DNA from 3 places in the Virgibacillus sp. W0430 genome. Region 2 is predicted to be linked to each of the others. Evidence: predicted binding sites of a transcription regulator. Region 2 holds the regulator's gene; each other region holds the start of a gene.

Region 1 (7,088 bases), on a different contig from region 2:
ACCAAGTCAAAGAACTGCAAGACGCGTTAAAAGATAAACAAAAAAAAGACCTTACAGAGATTCACGCCCAATTGCAACACTTGAAGCAAGCGTATGAGCAAGCACTTAAAATATTTAATTTATCAAAAGATTACCTCAAGGAAGCGCATTCGATAAAAGAAAAAATTGAAAATACGTATCAAAAGGTAAGAAGGCAAGAAGAAAAGCTGGTACTCCTTACTGATTTATATGATGTAATTAGAGGACAAAACAGTCAAAAGATTTCTTTTGAACGGTATTTGCAAATGGAATATTTGGAGCAAATAATTGATGCGGCAAACCATAGATTGAAACGGTTATCGAATGGGCAGTTTTTATTAATGCGCAGCGATCGTCAAGAAACACATGGGCGTCAAAGTGGACTTGCCCTAGATGTGTATGATGCGTATACAGGACAAACACGTGATGTAAAATCACTCTCAGGAGGGGAGAAGTTTAACGCAAGCCTTAGTTTAGCTTTAGGGATGTCTGATGTAATTCAGTCCTTTCAAGGCAATATTGCAATTGATACGATGTTTATTGATGAAGGATTTGGTTCTCTTGATGAAGAGTCATTATATAAAGCAATTGATACGTTAATTGAACTCCAACGTTCTGGACGAACGATCGGCGTGATTTCGCATGTGAAGGAGCTAAAAGCAATGTTCCCAGCTATACTAGAAGTAACTAAAACGAATGAAGGCAGCAGCAAAACAAAATTTATTATCCAATAACGTATCGACGGAGCAGAGTAATATTTGATGAAAAATTTCGCGGAAATTTTACAGAAATCAATAAGAAAAGATAACGTACAAAAATAGTAAAAGCAGATAACAAAAATATATGATAAGCTAAGTGCTAACAGAGGAATCGAGAAAGGGAGATGCAGCATGATAAAGGCAATAATTTTTGATTTAGATGATACTTTATTATGGGATGAACGAAGTGTTCAAGAAGCTTTTAAAAAAACGTGTGAAATTGCAAACAAAAAGTATAACGTTGATCCTGAATTATTGGAAGAAAAGGTTCGCCAGCAGGCACGCAAGTTGTATGCAACGTACGAAACATACGATTTCACAAAAAACATTGGTATAAATCCGTTTGAAGGTCTGTGGGGAGATTTTGATGACGCTGGAGAGTCGTTTCAAAAAATGAAGGAAATCGTTCCGCACTACCGCACCAATGCATGGACAAGAGGATTAAAAGAGGTTGGCATTGAAGATGAAGCATTTGGGTATGAGCTGGCAGAAACATTTCCAGTAAAACGAAAAGAGAGTGTTTTTGTCTATGAGGAAACGTTTACCGTGCTTGATCAGTTAAAAGGAAAGTACAAATTAGCACTGTTGACGAACGGGTCGCCAAGCTTACAACAAACAAAGCTGGAAATTACACCTGAGCTCGTACCATATTTTGATCCTATAATTATTTCAGGGAATTTTGGTAGCGGCAAACCAGACCCTGCAATCTTTACTCATGCGCTTGAAGAGCTAGATGTACGTGCAAACGAAGCAATAATGGTCGGAGATAATCTAATGACGGATATTTTAGGCGCCTCAAAGGTTGAAATTGCGTCCGTTTGGATTAACCATCATGATAAGGTAAGTGATAAGGTAAAACCAACGTATGAAATTACACGTTTAAAAGAAGTGCTTCCTCTTGTAAATGATTTAAGTAAATAATAGTGACGTACAATGATTGATATAACATATAAAGTAAATTTAAAACAGAGAAAAGCAGTTTGATAGTAGCGGCATACTATGGTTCTTTGTCAAATCACGTTGGTGATGTAATTTAAGTCGAGGAAAACGTACTAATGAAGTAGAACGATAACATCAGCTTGCGCTCTAATTTCGCTCATTTACACTACAGCTGACAGGCTTTTCGTGAGTACGGCCTCAGCTTCTGTAGCTCGTTAGTGAAAGAATATCCTTCACATTTGCCTATCAAAAAGTAATGTGATTTTTCTTCACTATCGTCATATATTGTACAACCCATACTAGTGAGCCAATTTCATAATAGCCATTTTTAAAAAAACACAAAGGAACAGAATTTTAAAATCGATTTAAAAATTTAAATCGAGATTGGTGTCTGCGTCCCATCCGGATCCACTCCGCTTTCCGTAGGCAACGCCTCAACTAATTTTAAAAGGTTGCCCTAAAACTTTTAAAATGGATTTTCGGCTGTTGCTATTCCTGCAGGAGTCTGCGTGGATCCGGATTCCACACAGACGAGTTGGTGTTGCTATGCTTGGTTGAATGCTGCATGAATTCAATCAACTGCTAATTTAGATGCATTGTACATTAAGGTGACGATACCAAAATGAATTTTTGCTCGTTTACCTGGTCTGTAACGAACTTTGTTTAATTGAAAAGAGCTCTTTAAGATACGCATTAATTCGTTCGGCTGTACGTCGATTATAGATAATTTCCCAAGCTTTTGATCCCCGAGCTGGAACTATGAAATTCATTCTATTAGCAAAATAATTAAAAGAAGTCAAACCGTCCATCGCTTAAATGGTGGACTGTTTGACTTCTTATACATCTTAACAGGTATGTTCTAAACTCTACTCCGTTTTATCTCGTTCAGCTACAGATTTGTCTTTCGGAGCGACCCAAAAGACAAACAGAATTGCTAAAATCAGGACAATAAAAGGTGCAAAAAACATAATAAACTCATTCATATATATGTCACCCTTCCATTAATAATGATCCGATTTTCCTTTTACATAATCCTTATTGAACAAAAACAGACGTAATAAAAGGTAAAGTGAAGGTAATAATAATGCTAAGCCGGCTATAAATGCTACAATAAGTGAAATGGCCATCGCCTCATTTGTAAAGCTATCGTAAAGTGTTAAGTGCGGGTAAAGCAAGTATGGGTAGTGAGATAACCCATAGCCGTAAAAGGCAAATGCAAACTGCCCGACTAACAAGCCAAATGCAAGTCCATAGTTTGACTTTTTCCATAGTAACCAAACAGTACCGACAAATAACAAGAAAGATAAACCAAACACCCACCATAAATCAAGCATTCGATTGAAATGTTCTTCATTGTGAAAGCTTAATTCATAGATTATTCCCCCAGCAGTAATAATAGTTGGCAAAGACCATATTAAAGCATATTTACGCATTAGATTTGTAGCAGGTACATCGTTTGCTTTATTCGCATACCAAGTGAGAAACACTGCTGATATATACAGCACTGCTACAACACTTAAAAATACGATGCTCCAAGTTAACGGACTTGTAAACAAAGCCCAGTAGTCGAGTACAGGCTGATTATTTTCAATTGAGACGAAGCCACCTTCTGATATCGTTAAAACTATAGATAAGGAGGCTGGTAGGAATAAACCAGATAGTCCATACATAAAGGAATAGCCTTTATGCCCTCTTGAACCATACGTTTCAAAGGCATAATAGGAACCACGAACAGCAAGTAATAGAATCGCGATACTGACAGGCACGAGCAAGGTCGTACCGTAGTAAAAGGCCGTTTTAGGAAAAAAGCCAACAATCCCAACAAAGAAGAACACAAGAAAAACATTTGTAACTTCCCAGACCGGCGAAAGGTATCTTTGAATAATTTTGGTTAATATGTGCTCTTTATCCGTAATTAAATTGTACGCATTGAAAAAGCCAGCACCAAAGTCAATTGAACCAATAATGACGTATCCAAACAGAAATGTCCACAGTACCATAATTCCGATAATTTCTAAATCGAGCGTCATATTAAACCCCACCTTTTTCCGCATGACGTTCTTCGAGCTCTCGTTCTACTGGATTTCTTTTGAACATGCGGCGTAGGACAACAACAGAGCCTATACCAAGCACAACATATAATCCAGCAAATAAAACGAGCATCAAATCGACTTGGTTACTTGAAGTGGCCGCATCGGCTGTTTTCATAATACCCCGAAGAACCCATGGCTGACGACCAACCTCAGCCATCCACCAACCAGCTTCAATTGCAATAATGGATAAAGGTCCACCTAATACAATTAACCAGCGGAACCAACGACTTTGAACAAACGCCCAAGACTTTTTAACGCCTAACCAGAAAACACCCGCCAAGAATATCATCCACATTCCGATAAATACCATTAGGTTAAATAAATAGTGAATAGATAGAGGAGGAATTTCATCCTCTGGGAACTGATCCAGTCCAATAACTTCAGCTGTTGGATCATTGTGCGCTAATATACTTAATGCATACGGTATTTCAAGTGCATATTTTGTTTCACCGTCTTTTAAAATCCCAAAAAGAATGAGTGGTGCAGCTTCCTCTGTTTCAAAATGCCATTCCGCAGCCGCCAATTTTTCCGGTTGGTATTCAGCTAAATATTTACCAGAAAAATCTCCGATAAGGGCAGCAGCAATGGAGAAAATTAATCCGACTTTCATTGTTAAGTATAGAGCTTTTTTATGATAGACGTGATTCGAGCCTTTTAACAAACGAAAAGCGGCAATGGATGCTAATATAAATGCAGAAGTCATAAAAGCAGTCGCCACAACGTGGGCTACTTTCGTCGGCATGGCCGGATTAAACATAGCAAGGATTGGGTTAACGTTGACAAGTTGACCGTTTACAATATCGAAGCCTTGTGGCGCGTTCATAAAAGCATTAACCATAGTAATAAATACGGCTGAAAACGCAGCACCAAGTGCAACAGGAATCAATAGAAGCATATGCTTTTTTTGATTTTCAAATCGATCCCACGTATATAAATAAATTCCTAAGAAGATTGCTTCAAAGAAGAATGCAAATGTTTCCATAAAAAGCGGTAATGCAATGACGTTTCCGGCTAATTCCATAAAATTAGGCCATAAGAGCGATAATTGCAACCCAATTGCAGTTCCAGTTACAACACCAACAGCAACGGTAATTACAAATCCACGCGTCCAACGTCTAGCAAGCAAGATATAATGCTCATCATTCTTTTTGATACCTACCCACTGAGCAAGCATGATCATGAGTGGAACCCCTACACCAATTGTTGCGTATATAATATGAAAAGATAAAGTTAACTCGGTTAAAACCCGACTAAGAAATACAGAATCAGCATCGAACATATATAAAGCCTCCTTTTTTATCCGCCAAAAACCCGCCCAAGAATGGACAGTAACATAATAATTGCAACACTAAAGGCTAGCCACATTAAGATTTTGTCATGTTTTTTATACATGTTATACACCCCACTTCTTATACTTTACCCGATATTCAGCAAGTTTATTGCACTGATTTTGTCAATTTGCCTACAGTATGATGATCAAAATGTGACAGTTTTAACAAACTCAAATTCAGCTGATATGCAGTCTTTTTAAGTATTTAAAGATTAATGCATCGCGATTAATTCATTTAATTAAATAATTTGGCTAGTATAATTTTTTTATAAAATGTTGAAAATTCCCCTTTTTTCGTTTAATATAAAATCGATCAGACGGGGAAAGATTAGTTGTTGTTTAAAATTGCAAAATTATTTTAAAAACAATCATAACACTGGAGGGCAATTAATTGTGGCAAAAATATTAGTAACAGATGATGCAGCTTTTATGCGAATGCAACTAAAAGATATATTAACAAAATTAGGGCATGAAGTTGTTGCAGAAGCAGCGAATGGTATAGAGGCTATTGATAAATTTAAAGAAACTACACCAGACTTAATAACGATGGATATAACGATGCCTGAAATGAATGGTGTAGAGGCAGTAAAAGAGATCAAAAAACTAAATACCGATGTGAAAATTATAATGTGCTCCGCAATGGGTCAGCAGGGAATGGTCGTAGATGCAATTCAGGCGGGAGCAATGGATTTTATTGTAAAGCCTTTTACGGAAGATCGAATTAAGGAAGCATTAGATAAAGCATTATAAACAAAGGGCCCTGAACGATTTACAAAATGTGTAAACTCCTTCAAGGCCCGATTTATTTTTAAAGCGACAGTCAATTCGAAAAAAAACTTAATAATAATTGGATTTCGTATTAAACAATTCGCTATTTAATGGCATTAAGAAAAAAATTAACTTATTTCTCTTTCCATACCTCTTTATTGATTAATGTTGGAGGCATTTCACCTTTAAGTCCAGCTTCAAGGTTTTTGGCAGCTAGTTTCGACATTGCTAGCTCGGTTTCAAACGTCGAGGATCCTATATGTGGTAACGTGACAACATTTTTCATATCTAATAAAGGGTTATCGTGATTGACAGGCTCCTGTTCAAATACATCTAGCCCAGCAGCGGCGATCTCCCCATTTCGTAAAGCTTCAATAAGATCTTTTTCAACAATCGTTTTACCACGAGAGCCATTGATGAAAATGGCATTCTCCTTCATTTTTTCAAATTCTCTTCTCCCAATCATGCCTTCCGTTTCTTTTGTCAAAGGTGTAATTAAGACAATGAAGTCAGCCTTGCTTAATAGGTTATCTAAAGAACAATACGTCGCATTATACTTTTCCTCTGCATCCTTTTTTCGGCTGCGGCTATGATATAAAATATCCATATTAAATCCATGGTTTGCTCTTTGGGCAATTGCTTGGCCAATCCGACCCATTCCAATTATTCCTAGCGTTTTATGGTGAACATCAACCCCGAAATGCTCAGGCTCAAGTGCTTCAGTCCATTTGCGACTTTTAACGAAATGATCCAATTCAGGAATTCTGCGTGCTGCTGATAATAATATTCCAAAAATTGTATCAGCCACTGTATCGGTTAACACATCTGGTGTATTTGTAGCCATAATGTTGCGCTTTGTCAACGCATCGATGTCTAAATTGTTGTATCCAACCGATACATTGCTGACAACCTTCAAATGAGGTGCTTTCTCTAATAATTCTTCATCAACTTCAAGCTCTAAACCAATAATACCTTCTGATTCACTCAAGTGAGCAAGAAAATCAGTATCCGTTTTGGGATCTATGTTTTTAAAAAATTTCACATCATATTTTTCTTGAAGCTCGTTTAGTACGGGTGTTTCAACACGATTATAAGCTATTATTTTCTTTTTCAACCTTTTTCCCCCTAGTAATATTTATGAGCAATTATTTCTAAAATATCGATAAATTGAACTGAAGTCAA
Region 2 (7,088 bases):
AGCTTTCGATCGGTAATCTTTTTCGGCTCGTTCACTTCCGTTTGTTCCAATTGCATAATCTCTATTTCCTCTTGCTGTTTTTCTAAGTAGTAATCATAGTTACCTAGATAGACAGTTGTGCCATCTTGTTTTAATTCAACGACTTGGTCAGCAAGCTTGTTAATAAAATAACGATCATGGGAAACAAATAATATCGTGCCCGGATAATTTAGTAATGCGGCTTCCAGAACTTCTTTACTATCGATATCTAAATGGTTCGTCGGTTCATCTAAAATAAGCAAATTAGCCCGCTGCATCATAAGCTTCGCAAGTGCTAAACGTGCTTTTTCACCACCACTTAATGTTTGGACGTGCTTTAAAACGTCGTCACCAGAAAACAAAAAGTTCCCAAGAACGGTTCGAATATCCTTTTCATTTACAGACGGATATTCGTCCCATAACTCTGCAAGGACCGTTTTGGACGAGGTTAAATCGGCTTGCTCTTGATCATAGTAGCCTATCTGCACGTTTGAACCTAATTGAATCGTTTCTGTTTCATTATTTTTGTTGTCAAGAATAGCTCTTAGAAAGGTTGTTTTTCCTACTCCATTTGCTCCAACAAGTGCAACGCTCTCCCCACGTTGGATGTTTAAGGTAGCATGTTCAAATACAGGCTCTTTCTGGTTGGTATAATAATAGGAAAAATCGTTTACTTTTAAAACATCATTTCCGCTCGTGTGATTAATTTCAAAGGAAAAAGAAGCAGACGATTCCGCACCGAGTGGTCGATCCATTCGCTCCATCCTAGCAAGCTGTTTTCGTCTACTTTGTGCTCTTTTTGTCGTAGATGCGCGAGCAATATTTCTTTGAATAAAATCTTCCATGTTTTTTATTTCTGCTTGTTGCTTTTCATACAGCTTCCATTCCTGTTCAAATGCGGCTGCTTTCATTTCGAGGAATCGGCTATACGTGCCGTAATACTTTTTAGACTGGTTTCGGGACAGCTCATAGACAATGTTTACGGTTTTATCTAGGAAATATCGATCATGCGAGACGATTACAATAGAGCCGCTGTAAGAGTTCAAATATCTTTCTAACCATGTTAACGTTTCAATATCTAAATGGTTTGTCGGCTCATCAAGAATAAGTAAATCTGGGCTTTGTAGTAAGAGCTTCCCTAAAGCGAGTCGTGTTTTTTGACCACCGCTCAACGTATGAATCGGGGTATGATAATCGATGTCTGTAAAGTGAAGCCCAGCTAATACAGCTTTTATTTCCGATTCATACTGATATCCGCCATTTTGTTCAAACGCTTGTTGCTTTTTGTCATAATCGGACAATAAGCTTTTATATGCAGCGGTATCCAACTCCGCCGCTTCTTGCATTTGGTTTTGCAGGCGTTGGAGCTCCTCCTGTTGCTCGATAACATCTTGAAAAACGTCCAGCATTTCATTCCAAATTGTTTTATTCGATTCAAGGCTCGTATGCTGAGGTAAATAACCGACAGATACTTCCTTCGGTTTAATTAGCTCTCCGCTGTCGAAAGCCAACTCCCCACTCATTATTTTCAGCAGAGTGGACTTCCCAGCGCCATTTCGACCTACTATAGCAATTCGATCCTTACGTTTTATATCTAGCTTTATATTCGCTAAAATATCTTCTGCACCAAACGCTTTTGATACATTGTTTAATTGCATAATAATCATATGTTCACCTCTAATTGCTTGGACAATCGTTTGAAATAAAAAGAGTTGCTACGTTTCAGTTTAGCTTCAATTTCATCACCTAGCAATGATAATGGGTTAAATAGTACGTTTTGTGCTCGAATATCTGTTAAAATGGGAATAGACTATTAAACTGGAGATGAACTATATGGCAAAATTCACTCATTTTAATGATCAAGGCAGAGCGCGAATGGTCGATATAAGCAATAAAAATGAGACTGAACGAACAGCGCTGGCACGAACGAGTGTATTTGTAACAAAAGAAATCTATACTAAAATAAATGTTCGATCCATTGAAAAAGGCGATGTCCTCGCCGTTGCACAAGTTGCAGGTATTATGGCGGCAAAAAAAACATCTGAGTGGATACCGATGTGCCATCCGCTTCAACTAAAAGGAGTTGATATTACATTTGATTGGGAAGTAAATGACGATCGCTATGAACTTATTATCCAGGCCTTTGTCAAAACAAAAGGGAGTACTGGCGTTGAAATGGAAGCGTTAACAGCAGCGTCGGCAACAGCCTTGACGATATACGATATGTGTAAGGCGATCGATAAAGGAATGGTAATTGGACAAACATATTTAATAGAGAAAAAAGGTGGTAAATCAGGAGATTATTATCGGGGGGACGATAATCATGAGCAATAAGATTCCACAAGCAACGGCAAAAAGATTGCCATTATACTATCGCTTTTTAAACAATTTGAATTATCAAGGGAAAACACGCGTATCATCCAAAGAATTAAGCGAAGCAGTTAAAGTAGACCCGGCAACGATTAGGAGAGACTTTTCGTACTTTGGGGCATTAGGTAAAAAAGGGTATGGATACAATGTGGAATATTTACTCGGTTTTTTTCGAAAAACGCTTGATCAGGATGAATTGACAGAAGTCGCTTTAATAGGTGTTGGCAATCTTGGAACAGCATTTTTAAACTACAATTTTTTACGTAACAATAATACAAAAATTGTGATTGGCTTTGATACAAATTCCAGTAAGATTGGTACAGAGGTAGCAGGTGTTCCGATCTACCATATCGATCAATTAGAAGAAAAGTTAGGCGATGTTCGAGTCGCTATTTTAACTGTCCCGGCAGTATCTGCAGATGAGATTACAAACACACTCGTTGCTCATGGGATAGATGGCATTTTAAATTTTACGCCTGCACGAATCTCTGTCCCAGATCACGTACGTGTCCATCATATCGATTTATCTGTCGAATTACAGGCGTTGGTTTATTTCTTAAAGCATTATCCACTTCATACATAATTAAAACATCCGGCAATTAGAGCTCCCTTTGCCGGATGTTTTGCATTTTAATCGTTATTTAGTGAGTTACTTATTTCTTTTAGGGAAAAGATACATTTTCATCAATCGTATGCCAACACCGAAGTCAAGCGTTGCAATTAATGTAAGCAAAATTGTTGTAAAGCTCCAGCCTGTATTTTGTGCGCTTTGAATGGCAATATACGTAAATAAAACGCCCATTAATAAATAAACAATCGCCATAATCAAAATAACCAAGCCCCCAATATCGTCATTACCTCTTGTTGCTTTTCAAGCATACGATCCAAGTCTTCTGGATCAAACAGCAGCTGTAAGCTGACCGAAATCGTATTTAAACACATATGAACGATGATCGGAACAATAATTCGTTTTGTTTGTACATATAGAAACGCAAATACAAATCCCATTGACGCATAGATTAATATATGGATCGGCTCGCCATGGATGAAGCCAAAAACAAGTGCCGAAATAATTGCAGCAATAAAGAAATTGGTTCTTTTATATAACGAACCAAAAATAATCTTTCGAAAAATTATTTCTTCCAATATCGGAGCAATTACTGCAGGGATGATAATAAAAATTGGTGCCATTCGTGATATTTCTACAATCATCGCAGTGTTTTCAGAGCCTATCGTAATTCCTAACCATTCTGTTTCGATATAAATAGCTATAAATTGAGCGGTGTAAGCCATGAAAACACCGACAATACTCCATAAGACAATCGAGGAGCTATTGGCAGCATCCCGGGAAGGCATCTGCTTCATATCTGGTTTCATTAAAAATAAAACGATAACCAGTCCAATAATAAAGCTAGCCACACTCCAATAAATAGCAGCGTTCATTTTACTAATCGGTAAGAGAGTGTAAAGTAAAGGTGTAACAATAAATGTAGAAAACTGCATGATAACGTATGTGATAATGACGTACCAATATCGCTTTGCCAAAAAACAACGACTCCTTTAGCATTGTATGTAATTTGAGCGTAAAACTTATCATAAACAAATTGTTTAAAAAAACAAAGGGAAAACGCTATTATGATAGTAGCATATTTCACGAATCATACATATTAGAACGATTTATATTTATTTTTAAAAATTAAAAGATAATGCTTGCATTTTTTATATACATTATTTATCATAATAATTGGTATTAGCACTCAACGTGACTGAGTGCTAATAATGAAAATCCATTATTGAATTAAGGAGGCTGTCACATGATTAAACCACTAGGAGATCGTGTTGTGATTGAGCTTGTCGAGCAAGAGGAAAAGACTGCAAGCGGTATTGTACTTCCAGATTCTGCACAAGAAAAACCTCAAGAAGGTAAAGTAGTTGCAGTTGGTTCCGGTGCAATTGTAAATGGCGAAAGAGTCGCTTTAGAAGTTGCAGAAGGAGACCGTATTATTTTCTCAAAATTTGCAGGTACTGAAGTGAAATATGAAGGTACTGAATACTTAATTCTACGCGAGAATGATATTTTAGCAGTTGTTAACTAAGAAGACAATTGTTTTCGTATTTGTGTGAATAACGCTTATATACTTACCTAACTATTCAAGGAGGTTATTATAAATATGGCTAAAGAAATTAAGTTTAGCGAAGATGCACGTCGTTCTTTACTTAAAGGTGTTGATACGTTAGCGAACGCAGTAAAAGTTACATTAGGACCTAAAGGTCGTAATGTTGTTTTAGATAAAAAATTTGGTTCACCACTCATTACAAATGACGGTGTAACAATTGCAAAAGAAATCGAATTAGAAGATCGTTTCGAAAACATGGGTGCACAGCTCGTATCTGAAGTTGCATCTAAAACAAACGATGTTGCTGGGGACGGTACTACAACAGCTACCGTGTTGGCTCAAGCAATGATTCGCGAAGGTTTGAAAAACGTTACATCTGGAGCAAATCCAGTAGGTATCCGTCGTGGTATTGAAAAAGCAGTTGAAGCGGCAGTTACTGAATTGAAGTCTATTTCCAAGAACATTGAAGATAAAGAATCCATCGCACAGGTTGCAGCAATTTCTTCTGGAGACGATGAAGTTGGTAAGCTAATTGCTGAAGCAATGGAACGCGTTGGTAACGATGGTGTAATTACGATTGAAGAATCAAAAGGCTTCTCTACAGAGCTTGAAGTAGTGGAAGGTATGCAATTTGATCGTGGATACGCTTCACCTTACATGGTTACTGACCAAGATAAAATGGAAGCAGTATTGGAAGATCCGTACATCTTGATTACAGATAAAAAGATCTCCAATATTCAAGAAGTATTGCCAGTACTTGAAAAAGTCGTACAAGAGAGCAAGCCACTTCTTCTAATTGCGGAAGATGTAGAAGGCGAAGCACTTGCAACATTAGTTGTAAACAAACTACGTGGAACATTTAACGCAGTAGCAGTTAAAGCTCCTGGCTTTGGTGACCGTCGTAAAGCAATGCTTGAAGACATCGCTATTTTAACTGGTGGCGAAGTGATTACTGAGGATCTTGGACTTGACCTTAAGAGTACAGAAGTATCTCAGCTCGGTCGCGCATCAAAAGTAGTTGTTTCTAAAGAAAATACGACAATTATTGAAGGCTCAGGTAATCCAGAAGCAATTTCTTCCCGTGTCGCACAAATCCGTGCACAAGCTGAAGAAACAACTTCTGAATTTGATAAAGAAAAACTACAAGAACGTCTAGCTAAGCTAGCTGGCGGCGTTGCAGTTGTTAAAGTTGGAGCTGCAACAGAAACAGAATTAAAAGAGCGTAAGCTACGTATGGAAGACGCACTTAACTCAACACGTGCCGCTGTTGAAGAAGGAATCGTTTCTGGTGGTGGTACTGCACTTGTGAACGTTTACCATAAAGTAGCTGAGTTATCACTTGAAGATGATGAGGCAACTGGTGCAAGCATTGTATTGCGCGCACTAGAAGAACCAGTTCGTCAAATCGCAGAAAACGCTGGACTTGAAGGCTCAATCGTTGTTGAACGTCTAAAAGGTGAAGCAGTTGGCGTTGGTTTCGACGCAGCAAAAGGCGACTGGGTAAACATGATTGACGCTGGTATCGTTGACCCAACAAAAGTTACACGTTCTGCATTACAGCACGCAGCATCTGTTGCATCCATGTTCCTAACTACCGAAGCAGTAGTCGCTGACCTACCTGAAGAAGACGCAGGTGGCGGAATGCCTGACATGGGCGGCATGGGCGGCGGCATGCCGGGTATGATGTAATTAGTCTCTAAACCCTTGATACGACAAGGTTTTATGTAGACTGTCAGCAAAATGCTAACATTTTGCTAACATAGGAAAGATTAATGTAGGCTTCTCATGAGTTGTCCAAACTTGTGAGAAGCCTCTTTTTTCTTTCTGTATTAGCGAATATAAAACCATTATTATACTACCTTAATTTCTATTATTGAATTAAGGATTTTTTAATTGTAGGATGAAATAAACAAAGCGGTATAAAGAAACAAGTAGATATAAGTCGTTTAAGCGGTAGTAGATGAAGTAAGCTCTGAATCAGGCCGAGATAATGTGTGAAAAAAATGATATGATGAAGGTAAGTCGTTGTCGTATGAGGAAATACGAAGGCTGGTCGCGAAATGAGACAATGCGAAAACTACAGAACCAGGGTAGCTTTTCAGGAAATAGTACAACACGAATATAGCAGAATGAATACATATAATTGGAGAGTATCGAAGAAATATGTCGTATGATCCAATGTCAAGTCGATAATATTTTAGAGTTTGATAGAGAAGCAGAATAGTACATATAGGGGGAAATGAAATGAGAACAAAGATTAATGAAGCAATTACAAATGTGTTAAAACAATTCGGTGATAAATACTTTCTCGATCATGTCCTACATAAAAACAAAGTAATTCAAGACTTGGATAACTATAATGAAGAATTACTGGAAGCGTTTATTTCAAACGAAACATTAAAAAGTAACTTCACAATTAATATCGCAGGTAACACTGTTTTACAGACGAATAAACTGCTTGAATTATTTGAAGCTGATGAATACTGGCAAGATTCTTATACGACATATTCCAAGAAAATCGGCTTAACAACAGGTGGTAAATTCATTGATGAATCAACAGACGTTGTACTCGACTTTCCGTAT
Region 3 (7,088 bases), on a different contig from region 2:
CATTCGCCACAGCTCGGAATGAATACGCAAACGACATGGTCGCCTTTCGTAAAATTGCGAACGCCTTCTCCTGTTTCAACTACAATACCAGCAGCTTCATGACCTAATGCCATAGGAACCGGCCTCGGTCGATTCCCATTTATAACAGACAAATCCGAATGACATAGACCGGCTGCTTTAATTTCAATTAAAACTTCACCGCGGTCTGGTTCTTTTAATTCCAGTTCTTCAATTTTTAGTGGCTGACTCTTTTTATATGGAGCTGGCAATCCCATTTCATGTAAGACAGCGGATTTTATTTTCATAACGTTCACCTCACATTACGAGTGCACTACCAGTGATTATTCGTAATACCCTTCTGTAGACTTAATGAAATTGGCAAATTGATCCGAATCATGCCCAAACCATACTTGTGAATTTGTATTTTTTTGAATGCGCTTTATTTTCTCAACCGCTTGTACATAGCCGAGTGAATCATAAATAATGCCAGGGATTTTAATTGGTGGCCCATAATTTTCTGCTGAATATACCGCATCCGAAGCTAAAATAATCCCCCCGGTTTCAGGCATATCAATGTGTAGACCGATTAGTCCCCATGCATGTCCACTTCCAAAATTTAATATTTTAATCCCTTCTACAAGCTCGATCTCATCCTCATTTCTGCCAATTGTTTTCCATTGCAGGTGATTTTTTATCCATGCATCGATATCCGCCCATATATAGGCTCCGCCTTTATTATGATCAGCATATGAACGAAGCGTTCCATTCAATTCATCTTCGTGAACAATAATTTTTGCTTCTGTGAACATTTCTAAGCATCCAGCATGATCCAAATGAAGATGGGATGCAACGACATACTTTATTTCTTCAGGACGAACGCCGAGCTGCTCCAACCGGTTAGGTAAATAACATTCTTCACTCGCTTCATACGGAAATGTTTTTTGCGTCATCTCTTCCCACCGGCCTTTTTCACCCATTGAGTTTGGATTACATGCTGTATCAAATAAAATCTTCCCCTCTGGATGATCAATTAGAACCGTATAAATAGGAAATTCTACAAATGTTGCTGGCTTATTTGGATCGTCCACATTCGCCGGGTTGTGCATTGCCACCATAAAATTTTTATCCATTCTCATCTTTCCATTGTCCATAACATATAACTTCGGTTTCGGTTTAATAATATTCGCCATACTATCCCCTCCATATGATAAGATTAATTGCTAAAACAGAGCCTCCTTTCTTTTTCCTTTCAATATATTTACTTGCAAGTACTATGCCAATTAACAAAAACACTGCCACACTTACGATTATAAAATCAGACTTTTCTTAATTCGGTGAATAAATTCTCCACTTATTGTGGACTACATGATACAATACACATAATTTCGGTTCTTAATTTCACCACCTTAAGAATTTTTTCACCATTTTGTTATTAGAGAGGCGTGGATTAATGAAAACTACGAACATACGAAACGAAATGCATACGATTTTAGAGTTCATTTCAGATGGTATTTATATCGTAGATCATAGCGGAAAAACACTTTACGTTAATAAATCGTATGAAGATATTTCAGGATTCTCCAGAGATGAATTAATTGGAAGACATATGAAGGACCTAACAGAAGAAGGCTATTTTAATCAATCTGTTTCTCTTTTAGTGCTAGAAAGAAAAGAAGAAGTATCCTTAATCCAACAATTAGGAAAACAAAGAAAAGATGTCATTGTAACAGGAAACCCAATCTTTATGAATGATGGAAAAATAAAATATATCATAACGAGCGTACGCGATATTACACAATTAAACGAATTAAAAAACAAACTGCAACGAGCGGAAAAGTTTTCAGAAATTCAAAACTACCGTTATATATTTGACTTGGATGATACAGACAAGCCTTCTATCCTTTATAACAGCTCCGTTATGCATACCATCGTTAAGAAAGTGGAACAGATTGCTGAGTTTCCGACAAATGTATTAATAACCGGGCCTTCAGGAGTAGGGAAAGAAGAAATCGCTAACTTAATTCATTATTTAAGCGACCGTAAAGAGAAACCAATTATAAAAGTAAACTGTGCCGCCCTTCCGGATAATTTATTGGAGTCGGAGTTATTTGGATATGAACCTGGAGCTTTTACAGGGGCAAACAAAGAAGGTAAAATCGGCTTACTCGAACTAGCAAATGAGGGCACTTTTTTACTTGATGAAATAGGGGAAATGCCACTCGCCTTACAAGTAAAGCTACTCCGAGTTATTCAAGAAAAAGAAGTGCAAAGAATAGGTGGGACAAAATCAAAACGCCTCGATATTCGTTTCATTTCTGCAACAAATCAAGATTTAACAAAAAAAGTTTACGAAGGCTCTTTTCGAGAAGATTTGTATTATCGACTAAAAGTTGTTGAACTGTCCATTCCCCCATTAAAAGAAAGAAGAGAAGATATTGAACCATTAGCGGAACACTTCTTTCATGCATTGAAGAAAAAGTTTCGAGTCGATAAAGAACTAGCGCCTTCAACTAAAGCGATGCTACAAACGTATGATTGGCCAGGAAACGTTAGAGAATTAAGAAATGTAATTGAAAATGTTCTCGTTTCCGTTCCAGACTATACCATTCGTCCCGACCATCTTCCAAACTCTTTTATTAAAACAAACGTTGAAAATGTAACTTCTTTAAAAGACCGAGTAAAAAATTACGAAAAAATGATTATTGAAAAGTCTATTCAAGAGTACGGATCTATAAGAAAAGCAGCTAAAGCACTTAATGTCCATCATTCCACTCTCGTTAAAAAAATAAAAAGTTGGGATGAGGAAGTAGAAGGGATTTAGGTGTAAGAGCAAGCCACTAATAAAAAAGATATAATATTAAACTCCTAGATTCGTTATAAACACTAGGAGTTTTTCACTCGTTGCTCTTAACTCTCCGGTACCTCAACCCTTTTTTATAAAACACTTATCCAATCTAAACAAATTATAATACAGACCTACCAAAGTATGCGTAAAATGTTTGTGGGGGAACAGATGCACGAATCTAAGTAGATAATATGTGATCAATTTTACTTCGAACGATATACACATGAATAACACCATTGATGTTCACTGCAGGTGGATGCTTTCCGCGGGCACGGCTTCAGCCTCCTCGGAAAGCGTAGTGTATATCTACTGCGGTCGGTAGGAATCAATACTAAAATTAACGAATACAAAGAGAGGTTTTTTTACTTCTTAAAATAACACCCACAAATACTTGACTCAATCCCTACCAAAAATTAACTGGCCACATATTTAAATATCGGCTAGAATAGATAGGATTATTGTATAAAAAAATATAAAAATTCCGACTCTTGTTGGAGAACAACATATAATAAAGGAGGGAAATCCTAATGACAATTACAAAAATAATACCACTCGCACTCATTATTATTACCGGAATCATTCCTTGTCTACCGTTTGTTTACACAGCTGAAATATTCGGTTTTAACGGATCCGTGTTTTTCGCATTAACAGGCTTTTTTTCTGTATGTATAGCCCTCGTTATCCACCAGTGGTTATTCGAAAAAGGAAAGTGAATATATTGAATTAAGTGTATAACGGTTGAAAATATTTACACGAAAGAACATTCCAATCCTTACTACAACTATGTGGCTTTTTTGAGTAGGAAAAAGCAGGAAGCATCATACACCTATTCTACTATTCTAATACTATATAAAAAAGGAGTTCTAAAATTGAATATAGCAGCAACTATTGTCGTTATTATCTATTTTATAGGTTTACTAATTATCGGGTGGTATACGAGTAGGCTAGCAGGTAAGTCGGTTGAGGATTATTGGATCGCATCTGGAAAGACGCCTATTTGGATCAATTTACCTGCCGCTTTATCCGTATATATTAGTGGGGGATCGTTTCTCGGAATTGCTGGAATCGCATACAGCTCAGGTGCTTTTCAAGCGAGTATGTTTATTCTTGGTGCGATAGTAGGTATTGGACTTTCAACAGTATTAACTGGCGCCCAATTTAGACGAGCGGAAGCAGTCACTTTACCAGATTACATGGGGAAAATTTTTGCAGACACCCGTGTGCGTTACGTAGCAGCACTCATTTTTGGTTTTTATGCATTCGGTTACTTAGTTCCACAATTTAAAGGTGGCGCAATCGCTTTTAGTGCCATTTTAGGAATTCCCCTCACAATTGGAATTGTAGTCATGGGTATTATCGTCGTAGTATATGTTATGTTAGGTGGATTCTGGGCTGTTACTTGGACAGACGCCATTCAAGGGGTATTACTGTTAGGGGCGATGTTACTACTCGGAATAACCGTCTTGGTTCACTTTGGAGGAATCGGTTCCATTTGGGACCAAGTGAGAGAAGTCGCACCACAATACACTTCTTCCTCTGGTCAACTCATGAGCGGAATTGGATTATTAGTGACTTGGGCATTCGCTTGGGCGGCTTTCCCAGCAGTCGTTAGTCGTGTCTTTGCATCACAGAATGAGATTGTCGCAACAAGATCACTGACATACGCAACTGTAGGATATTCTATTTTTCACTTTTTTACGATTTTCGTTGTTGCTCCAGTAGCTTTATTAACCGTACCAAATTTGGACAACCCTGACTTCGCCCTTATTGCAGTTATGGAAAGCTTTTTTCCGCCTATCATCATAGGGATTATAGCAGCCGGCATGCTTAGCGCGCTTATGTCATCCGCAGATTCCTTGTTAATGGCTTCCGTTTCAACAATCGTTCATGATTTATTTATTCCGTTATTTAAAAAGGATATCACCGATGAAGGTGAAGTTCGTCTCGCCCGTATTACTATTTTCGTTGTCGGAGCATTTGCAGTTATTTTGACAATTAACACTCCAGCAATTATTGGAGAAATATCGGCGATAGTTGCAGGTTATGCTGCTTCATCCTTATTTTTCCCAATGATATTAGGCACATGGTGGAGAAAAACAACTGCAGAAGGCGTTATGGCTGGTATGATTGCTGGCGCAGTCGTCTACATCACATGCTTTTATATCATTGAAGTTGCCTTTACCCAAGTATTCTTTGGTATTATTGCTTCAATCGTAGCTATTGTTATTGTCTCCTATGCGTTTCCAAAGAAAACAAGTGATGAACGCAAACAAATTCTAGACCGCGTAACAGCTACGCTAAATAAAAAATAAACTTAGATGAGTGAACATAATGATAAATAGCAAAAAGAAAACGAAATGGGCTAACTTTGCTGGACAATCAACAGAAAAGCTATGCAAGCAATTTGAACATATTTTATGTAATCAACAAATCCTCTTTAAAAAACAAACTTATTTACTACCCGCTTTACAAGCTTTGTTTTTAGGAGGAGGAAACAAAGGCACAAAATTTATCATCGGTGACAATGCGGATATTTCAGTAACATTCATTCCTGCGTTTGCCGATCCTATGACTAAACTCATATTTAGCTTTACAAGTACAGAAAAGAAAATAAACGATATGAAAAATGTCTCGGTAATTGAATTGCATTTTAATAAAAATAACGAAACAGTAGTAAAACAACTTATGAACAACTTAAATGCCACATACGAGCAGCCATTATGGAACATTTCTCACCACCCTAGATTTCAAACCGGAATATTCCTGGCAGCGCGTATCCGTAAAAAATGGGACAAATGGGTGAAATAATTTAGACGTAAATTGTAGTAAAAACAGGAAACAACACATCATTTTCAATTATAAAGTCTACCAAGGAGACTAAGGTCATTTGGTAGACTTCCGTTTAATTCATGGCAAAAAAACCGACGCTATTATTCGTTTCACTTACGTCGTACCAAATAGTCAAGCAACGATAGCAAATATATTTAATACACCAATAGTATTGATCTCATTTCCAAGAAAGGTGAAAGTAATGAAAAAAAACATACATATTATTACAACAGGGGGTACGATTGTTAGTAAGCCATCTAATTCTTTAGGAGCGAAACCCTCATTGTCCGGTGAGGACTTAATTCAAATGATACCTAAGGCACATTCTCTTGCTGAACTTACTGTCCATAACTTCACAAAAATTCCAAGCACTGAAATGACAATCGAAGTAATGTATCAACTAGCTCAAGAAATCGAGCATATGCTAACAAATGAAGATGTAGACGGAATTGTAGTTACGCATGGAACAGATACAATGGAAGAAACAGCATACCTGCACGATTTAGTATTGAAAAATGATAAACCAATCGTATTTACTGGAGCAATGCGAACGGCTGCCAGTTTGAGTGCTGATGGTCCAATGAATCTACTGCAAGCGATCATGGTTGCCTCTCACCCAAACTCAAAAAACTATCCGCCATTAATCGTTATGAATGACGAAATTCACTTAGCTAGATACAGTATGAAATTTCACGCAACGTCAAGCAGTTCATTTCAATCATTGGATTGTGGACCTGTAGGAATCATTCGTGAGGAAAAAATACACTATTTTTATGAAGCTATGCAGCAAAAACAAATACGCCCAGATGATCGTTTAAAAGCCCAAGTCGAAATCATAAAAGTAGCCGCCGGATCAAGCGACCTCTTTTTGCAAACAGCAATTGAACATAAACTTGATGGAATTATTATTGAAGGAACTGGTGCCGGTCATGTTCCTCCAGCATGGGTGACAGCAATTGAAAAAGCAATTCAAGAAGGTATAACCATTATAATGGTCCCTCGTTCCCCAGCAGGCTATCCCCTCCATCAAACATATGGAATAAGAGGAGGCGAAATCCACTTACAAGAGCTTGGTGTACTATTCGGGCACTCAAACGCACAAAAAACAAGGATTTTTCTAACGTTAGCACTTAGTGCAGGTTGGAAGAAAGAAGAAATAAAAAAGTTCTTTCAAGAAAAATAGCAGACAGACATAGTTACGGCCACTTAGATGAGTGGCCGGTTTTGGTTGGGGGTATAATATAATTTTATTAGTAATGTATATGAATGAATTTCATAATTCCAAGTCCTTACAGGGCAAGGGTTTGAAAACTTAAAAAAGAAGTACCTCTCCAAATCTTGTATAATGGTAGTTGACTACAAACCATAGACTAGAGGGACACTCCCTATGACCATTACACGTCAACCTAGCTTA

The links. Region 2 encodes Rex, which represses fermentation and respiration genes when NADH is low (regulators of the CRP and FNR family bind a similar motif). Its sites were predicted from a motif close to TTGTGAAATATTTCACAA; they were not measured.
Region 1: the regulator Rex is predicted to act here: its motif matches at 5,290-5,307, upstream of ACLIBH_RS10520 (cytochrome ubiquinol oxidase subunit I).
Region 3: the regulator Rex is predicted to act here: its motif matches at 1,407-1,424, upstream of ahlS (AhlS family quorum-quenching N-acyl homoserine lactonase).

Annotation. Positions count from the first base shown of each region.
Region 1 covers NZ_JBPYCS010000020.1:597-7,684, reverse strand. Annotated here, with positions in the region: gene ACLIBH_RS10545 (AAA family ATPase) at 1-752, shown strand, start outside; gene ACLIBH_RS10540 (HAD family hydrolase) at 909-1,697, shown strand; partial or broken gene ACLIBH_RS10535 (IS5/IS1182 family transposase) at 2,287-2,479, opposite strand; gene cydS (cytochrome bd oxidase small subunit CydS) at 2,582-2,698, opposite strand; gene ACLIBH_RS10525 (cytochrome d ubiquinol oxidase subunit II) at 2,717-3,745, opposite strand; gene ACLIBH_RS10520 (cytochrome ubiquinol oxidase subunit I) at 3,747-5,087, opposite strand; gene ACLIBH_RS10515 (response regulator) at 5,532-5,888, shown strand; gene ACLIBH_RS10510 (2-hydroxyacid dehydrogenase) at 6,040-7,020, opposite strand.
Region 2 covers NZ_JBPYCS010000045.1:6,754-13,841, forward strand. Annotated here, with positions in the region: gene ACLIBH_RS13875 (ABC-F family ATP-binding cassette domain-containing protein) at 1-1,685, opposite strand, end outside; gene moaC (cyclic pyranopterin monophosphate synthase MoaC) at 1,852-2,352, shown strand; gene ACLIBH_RS13885 (redox-sensing transcriptional repressor Rex) at 2,342-2,971, shown strand; gene ACLIBH_RS13890 (YdiK family protein) at 3,038-3,211, opposite strand; gene ACLIBH_RS13895 (lysostaphin resistance A-like protein) at 3,214-3,933, opposite strand; gene groES (co-chaperone GroES) at 4,203-4,484, shown strand; gene groL (chaperonin GroEL) at 4,560-6,194, shown strand; gene ACLIBH_RS13910 (site-specific DNA-methyltransferase) at 6,750-7,088, shown strand, end outside.
Region 3 covers NZ_JBPYCS010000014.1:53,487-60,574, reverse strand. Annotated here, with positions in the region: gene ACLIBH_RS09095 (zinc-dependent alcohol dehydrogenase family protein) at 1-305, opposite strand, end outside; gene ahlS (AhlS family quorum-quenching N-acyl homoserine lactonase) at 342-1,190, opposite strand; gene ACLIBH_RS09085 (sigma-54 interaction domain-containing protein) at 1,451-2,821, shown strand; gene ACLIBH_RS09080 (hypothetical protein) at 3,373-3,558, shown strand; gene ACLIBH_RS09075 (sodium:solute symporter family protein) at 3,715-5,157, shown strand; gene ACLIBH_RS09070 (hypothetical protein) at 5,177-5,653, shown strand; gene ACLIBH_RS09065 (asparaginase) at 5,733-6,857, shown strand.